2 regions of the Massilia litorea genome follow, and region 1 is predicted to be linked to the other one. Evidence: predicted binding sites of a transcription regulator. Region 1 holds the regulator's gene; the other holds the start of a gene.
What was found. Region 1 encodes FliA, which starts transcription of late flagellar genes. Its sites were predicted from a motif close to CTAAAGTTTNNNNNNNNNNNGCCGNTA; they were not measured.

Region 1 (3,404 bases):
GTCGTGACCTTTCTTTCCGCGACCCCGAGCGACGACAAGGGCGCGATGCTGGTCAACCTCGGTGCCTCGCTGGCCCAGGCCGGCAATGAAGTCCTGATCGTCGACGCCTGCCAGCGCGAGTATGGCGTGGCGCGCCGCCTCGAGATGGAACGCCACGTCAGCCTGCTGCAGGTGGCACGCCAGGAATGCGCGCTGAACCAGGTGGTGCAGACCGCTTCGCAAGGTTTCAACGTGGCGCTGCTGGCGCGCGACGGCCAGACCCCGGCAAGCGGCAGCGACGAGGCCCGCCGCCTGGCGAAAGCGTTCGACGTATTGGTGAAGAAGCAGGGCGGCATCGTTATCGTCGATGGCGAACTGAACCGCGATGGCGGCTTTGCCGTGCCGCGCCTGGCCGAGTCCGAAATCGTGGTGCAGGTGTCGACCAGCGCCACCTCGATCACGAATGCGTATGGCCTGATCAAACGCCTGGCCCAGGAATTCGGTCGCCGTCCCTTCGGCATCCTGGTCACCGGCGCAAGCGAGGCTGAGGCGAAAGTGGTTTACGATAATATGTCGGCAGCAGCAACTCGTTACCTTGCAGTAAGTTTGAGTTCGATGGGCTCGGTGCCGGCCGACGAATACCTGCACCGCGCCGCACGTCTCGGACGTTCGGTGGTGGATGCCTTCCCGCTGGCCGGGGCCTCGGTGGCCTTCCGCGAGCTGGCAGGGCGCTTTGCCTTGCCGCGCATGCGCCAGGGCGGTGGCGCGCATTTTGGTTCCTAAGAAAAAAGCACAAGCATGTATACCGTCAAAGGGAAAGCGGACAAGAACCATTTGCTCACCGAGCACGCCCCGCTCGTCAAGCGCCTGGCGCACCAGATGAAGGCAAAATTGCCGCCCTCGGTCGAGGTGGACGACCTGATCCAGGCCGGCATGATGGGCCTGCTGGATGCCATCAACCGCTACGAAGACAACCATGGCGCCCAGTTCGAGACCTATGCCGTGCTGCGCATCCGCGGCGCCATGGTCGACGAATTGCGCAGCAACGACTGGATGCCGCGCAGCACGCGTTCGACCATGAAGAAGGTCGAGACGGCCATGACCTCGCTGCAGCAAAAGCTCGGCCGTCCGCCGACCGAGACCGAAGTGGCGAAATCGCTCGACGTCTCGCTCTCGGACTACCAGGAAATGCTGTTCGAAGGCGGCGGCCACCAGCTGGTCTACTACGAGGATTTTCACGATGAAGACGGCAACGACAGCTTCCTCGACCGCTATGCGGTGGACGAGGACGATCCGCTGCGCGCCCTGCTCGACACCGACTTCCGCTCGGCCGTGATCGAGGCCATCGACAGCCTGCCGCCGCGCGAGAAGATCCTGATGGGCCTGTATTACGAAGAAGAGCTGAACCTGAAGGAAATTGGCGCCGTGCTCGGCGTGTCCGAGTCGCGCGTCTCGCAACTGCATACGCAAGCCGTCGCCCGCCTGCGCGCTTCGCTCAAGGAAAAGCTGTGGACTTCGCCAGCCTGATCGGCCTGGCGCTGGCGCTGGCCGGTCTGGTCATCGGGCATACGCTCGACGGCGGGCGTTTCGCCTCCCTGATCCAGCCGGCCGCGTTCGCGATCGTGGTGGTCGGCACCTTCGGCGCCGTGCTGCTGCAATCCGAAGCGCGCGCCTTCCGCCGCGGCATGCACATGCTGCGTTGGGTCTTCTTCCCGCCCAAAAGCCGGCGCCAGCCGCTCGCGCGCGAGATCGCGCTGTGGAGCCATACGGTGCGCCGCGAGGGCCTCCTCTCGCTCGAGCAGTACATGGCCACCAAGGATTTGTTCGTGCAGAAAGGCCTGCGCCTGGTGGTCGACGGTATCACGCCCGAGAAGATCCGCGGGCTGCTGGAAACCGAAGTCACCGCCATCGAATTCGCCGAACGCCAGGCCGCGCGCATCTGGGAATCCGCCGCCGGCTACGCGCCGACGATCGGGATCCTGGGCGCCGTCCTCGGCCTGATCCACGTGATGGAAAACCTGAGCGACCCGTCGCGCCTCGGTTCCGGCATCGCGGTCGCCTTTGTCTCGACCGTCTACGGCGTCGGGCTGGCGAATCTCTTTTTCCTGCCGGTCGGTAACAAACTGAAAGCCATCGTCTCGGACCGGGTCGCGCAATACGAAATCCTGACCGAAGTCTTCCACGACCTGGCGAGCGGCAACCACACGCGCGTGGTCGAGGAACGCGTGGCCAGCCTGCTGGCGAAGCGCTGACATGGCGCGCAAGCGTTACGACGACGAGGAAACCGAAGCGAGCCACGACCGCTGGCTGATTTCCTACGCCGATTTCATTACGCTGCTGTTCGCCTTTTTCGTCGTCATGTACGCCATTTCCGTGGTCAACACCGGCAAGTACAAGGCGCTGTCGGATGCGCTGGGCGATGCCTTCGGCGGCCGTCCCGAAGTGCCGCAGGCCGGCTCCACCATCGAACAGCTTCCCCTGACCAACCTGATCGCGCGCAAGCGGCTTGATGCGGCGCGGCGCGAACGCGAGCGCCTGAACACGCTGGCGCGCGAGCTGAACGCCTCGCTGGCGCCGCTGGTAAAAAACGGGCAGGTGCGCGTGACCCAGACCGGGCGCGGCGTGACGGTCGAGATCAATGCGAAGGTCCTGTTCGAGGAAGGGCAGGCGGTACTCGGCAACGAGGCGCGTGCGACGCTGGGGACCGTGGCCTCCCTGCTGAAAAACGATCCGCATGCGATCCAGGTCGAGGGGCATACCGACAAGCTGCCGATTGCGAACTCCGCGTTTCCGTCGAACTGGGAACTGTCGAGCGTACGCGCAAGCAGCGTGGTGCGCCTGTTTATCGATAGTGGGGTTGCGGCCGAGCGCCTGACTGCGGTCGGGCATGCCGCCAATCAGCCAGTGGCGCCGAACACGGACGAAGCGGGCAGGGTGAGGAACCGAAGGGTGGCGGTGACCATATTGGCAGGCTCTTCAATGTAGGGTGGGCATGAATGCCCACCCTACGGTATCCCGTACAATGGATGACACAACCATATGGAGCTGACCATGCAGCGCAGACTGATTCTGCTGGCCGCATTGTGCGCCGCCAGCCTCTTGCCCGTGTTTGCGGGCGCTGCCGGAGAACCGACCGTGAGCGTAAAACACAGCATCGATGTCGTCACCCCGCCCGGCAAGGTGCTGGTCGAGCTGACCTTCATCAACCAGGGCACGATGACGGTCTGGATTCCGCGCGAACTGGCCACCGGGAAGGAGTTGACGGGGCCGCGTTTCGACGTGCGCGACGCCAGCGGCCGGCCGGTTCCCTACACGGGGAAAATGGTCAAGCGCGCCGCGCTCACGGGCGCCGACTACCAGCCGCTGGAGCCGGGGAAGATGCTGATGAATACGATCGACATCACCCACACCTATGCCTTCGCCAA
Region 2 (3,404 bases), 720 kb from region 1:
CGACCGGCGCCTCCACGGTGCCGAGCGGCACCAGCGGATCGGCTCCATACACCTGCTGGCGCGGGTCGAGCCGGTAGACGACGAGCTGGTCGCCCGGCGTCACCGAGGAGGTGCTGCCGGCGTCGATGACGATCCGTTCGCCCTGCACCTGCACCACCTTGGCCATGAAGGGTAATGCCGCGATATCGGCCGTGATGCCGGCGATGCCTTCGTCGAGCGCGCGCAGGATGGCGCCGCCGAAAGGCGTGGCGGCGAAGCTGGCGCTGCCGAAGGGTTTATCGCGGCCGACGCGTCTTTCTCCGACCGTTTCCACCAGCGCCGTGCGGCGTGCCAGCAGGACGCCGGTCAGCCCATCGTGGACGAAAAATTCGATTTCGATGCGGCGCGCGTCCTTGTTGATCAGGCCATAGAACGCCGGCTTGTCGAAATTACCGGCGTCGACGATTTCGCCCGAGACCACGAACTGGCTCTCGTACATGCCGGCGATGCGACGCACGGCCGCTGTGTCCGTGCTCGGGCCCTTGCTGCCCGGCGAGATGACATACGGACTTTCCTTGCCGAGGAACTTGCCGCCGGCCGTCATGCGGCGCAGCAGCTCCTGGGGCAGGCGGATCGCGATGTCGTCGACGTCGTCGAGCTGGGGCGAGCGGCGCACGTGGAAAGGCGTGACGACGATCTTCTTTTTATAGGCGAGATTCACGCTGCCGCGCGGACGCGCGTCTTCTTCTTTGACGGCGATGCGCACGTGCAGCACCTGGCCGGTCTGCCATTCGCGCAGCACCGTGTAGCGGTCGAAGTCAAAGGCTGGCTGGACGCGGCTGCTCTCAACCGTCTTGCCGCGGGTGGCGGTGCCGGCGGCGACATCGACGCGGGCGCCGCTGCGCAGGCCGAGCTGTTCGAGCGCATCGCGGATCGCGGCCTGGCGCGCGCCGGCGAGGTTGCCGCCGGCGATCGCGGCGACGCCTTCGGCCTCGGCCGGCGCGGCGCACACGGGAATAGACAAGCTGAGCAGCAGCGCCAGCAGGGCGCCGCCGAACTGCCCCAGCTTACTGGGCATGGTAGAACGAGGCGCCATAGGCAGCGCCGGGACCGGCGTTGCCCACCATGCTGCGCGCGTTCTTTGCCACTGCCTGGGTGGCACGCGGGGGAGTCTGGGAGGGGGCCGCATTGGTATCGAAATCCATCTCCACGGTCGTCTCGTAGCTGCCGTCTTCGCGCTGGGCGACTTTCGTCACGCGCGCGCCACGGATGAAGGCGTCAATATACACCTTGAAACTGTCGTCCTTGAGCGCGAGCGAGCCAACCGTGCTGCCGCCTTCGACGCGCAGGCCATACACCTGTTCGGCCATCGCGCGGTAGGCATCCAGGCGCGCGGCGCGCATGGCGAGCAGCTTGCGCTGGGCCGGCGAGACGCGGTCGCACTCGCCATTGCAGGCGGCGGTGTTGACGGCGCCGTAGCCGGTGGCGTTCAGGGTGACGATGACCGGCTGCGGCGCGGGCGCCTGGCGGGTGAAGGGCGTGTGCACGGTGCCGCAGGCGGACAGCAGCGATGCGGCGGCAAAGGCGAGGACAGCGACGAGTTTCATGACGGATCCGGTGTTGGTGGGCGCGCGCGCTCAAAGCGCGCTATCAGTCTGGATAACGGACGCCGGCGCCGGATCTTGATGGACGTACGGAAATATTTATGTCAAAAACCCGGCAATCCGCAAGCGAATTGGCGGGTTATCAAGCGCGATGCTTGATTCGGCAAGCCGATCAGGACGAGGACAAGACGAACTGGTTGCCGTCCGGATCCTTCATGATGGCGTAGGTACCCCAGGGCTGCTTCTGCGGTTCCGACACGAACTCGACGCCGCGGCTCAAGAGCTGGCGATAGGTCGCCTCGACGTCGTCGCAGGCGAGCGAACCGTTGAACTGGCTACCGATGCGGTCTTCCTGGCCCGGCGGCGTGAACAGGACAAAGCGCGTATCCGAAGCGCCGACGCGCAGCTCGATCCAGCGCTGGGGGCCGAAGGGCTGGTCGGTGATGACGCGAAAGCCCAGCTTCTCGGTGTAGAAGGCGAGCGCCGCGTCCTGGTCGCGGGTCGGGATGCTGACGAATTTGATATGGGTGATCATGCACGCTCCTGGTTGTTTGCCCGGCATTCTCGCACGGGATACCGGGCAGCTATAATCATCGTGACTATACTCTTCATGATGCCAGTGACCACCTTCGATCCCTATGTACTCGATGTGCTGATGCCGGACCTCGTCGGCCACGAAAAAGCGCCTTCGGCTTTCCTGATCTACGTGTATTTGTGGCACCGGATCGAGGCGGCCGGCGGGCGCGCCGTACAGCTCAGCTATGCGACGATCGCGCTCGAGGCTGGCCTGTCGCGCATCACGGCGCAACGCGCGATCGCCTTACTGCTGCGTCGGCAATTGATCAGCGCAACGAGCGCCTCGCGCACGGCGGTGCCGAGCTATCTGGTCCTGCGGCCATGGGCGGCGCGCAAGCGTCCCAGTGAGAATTCGTGATATTCAATATACATATGGCTCTTGTAACATCTTGTTTCTTGCTTATATCGCTTTGTGGCAACACAATACCCTTCAGCTAACAACCCGAAGGATGCACCATGCTGACACTGAAACGCCTCGTCTCCGCGCTGACCCTGTGCTTCCTGAGCTTGCCTGTGCTGGCACAGACCGAAGCCGGGCCCGCATCGCAGCCCGCCGCGCCGGCGGCACCGGCCGCACAGGCCGCACCGGCCGCACCGGCGCCGGACGACGCGGAAGCTGCACCGCAAACCATCCTCGTTTCCGGCAGCCGCCCGGGGCCCGGCCTGTGGAAGGTCTCGAAGGGAGATCACGTGATGTGGGTCTTCGGCACGTATTCTCCGCTGCCCATCAAGATGGAATGGCGCTCGCGCGAAGTCGAGAAGGTGATCGCGCAATCCCAGGAATACCTGAAGCCGCCCGGCTCGGGCGTCAGCGTCGGCTGGGGCGCCGTGACGGCCCTGCCGTTCCTGATCGGGGTCAAGAAAAATCCGGACGGCGCCGAACTGAAGGACGTATTGCCGCCCGAGGTGTATGCGCGCTGGCGGACGCTGAAACAGGTGTATTTCGGTGACGACAACGGCATCGAGCGCGAACGTCCCGCGTTCGTCGCCGGCCAGCTGTCCGACCGTGCACTCAAGCAGGCCGGCCTCACGAATGCCGGCGAGGTCACCAGGACCATCGAAAAGATCGTCGACAAGCACCAGCTGAAGATTACCGACCCTTCGGTTCACGTCCAGGTCAAGAACCCGGGCCAGGCGGTACGCGACTTCAAGAAGTCGCCCATGGACGACGTCCCCTGCCTGGCCAAGACCATCGAGCGCCTGGAGAGCGACCTCCTCATGATGCGCGCGCGTGCCAACGCCTGG

Region 2: a site for FliA is predicted at 1,640-1,666, ahead of LPB04_RS07725 (LPP20 family lipoprotein). Genes of this name have one in related genera too.

What each region holds. Positions count from the first base shown of each region.
Region 1 covers NZ_CP062941.1:2,458,953-2,462,356, forward strand. Annotated here, with positions in the region: gene LPB04_RS10915 (MinD/ParA family ATP-binding protein) at 1-762, shown strand, start outside; gene LPB04_RS10920 (RNA polymerase sigma factor FliA) at 778-1,506, shown strand; gene LPB04_RS10925 (flagellar motor protein) at 1,488-2,231, shown strand; gene motD (flagellar motor protein MotD) at 2,233-2,964, shown strand; gene LPB04_RS10935 (hypothetical protein) at 3,031-3,404, shown strand, end outside.
Region 2 covers NZ_CP062941.1:1,743,171-1,746,574, forward strand. Annotated here, with positions in the region: gene LPB04_RS07720 (flagella assembly protein FlgT middle domain-containing protein) at 1-1,057, opposite strand, end outside; gene LPB04_RS07725 (LPP20 family lipoprotein) at 1,047-1,586, opposite strand; gene LPB04_RS07730 (VOC family protein) at 1,756-2,118, opposite strand; gene LPB04_RS07735 (helix-turn-helix domain-containing protein) at 2,194-2,517, shown strand; gene LPB04_RS07740 (TraB/GumN family protein) at 2,616-3,404, shown strand, end outside.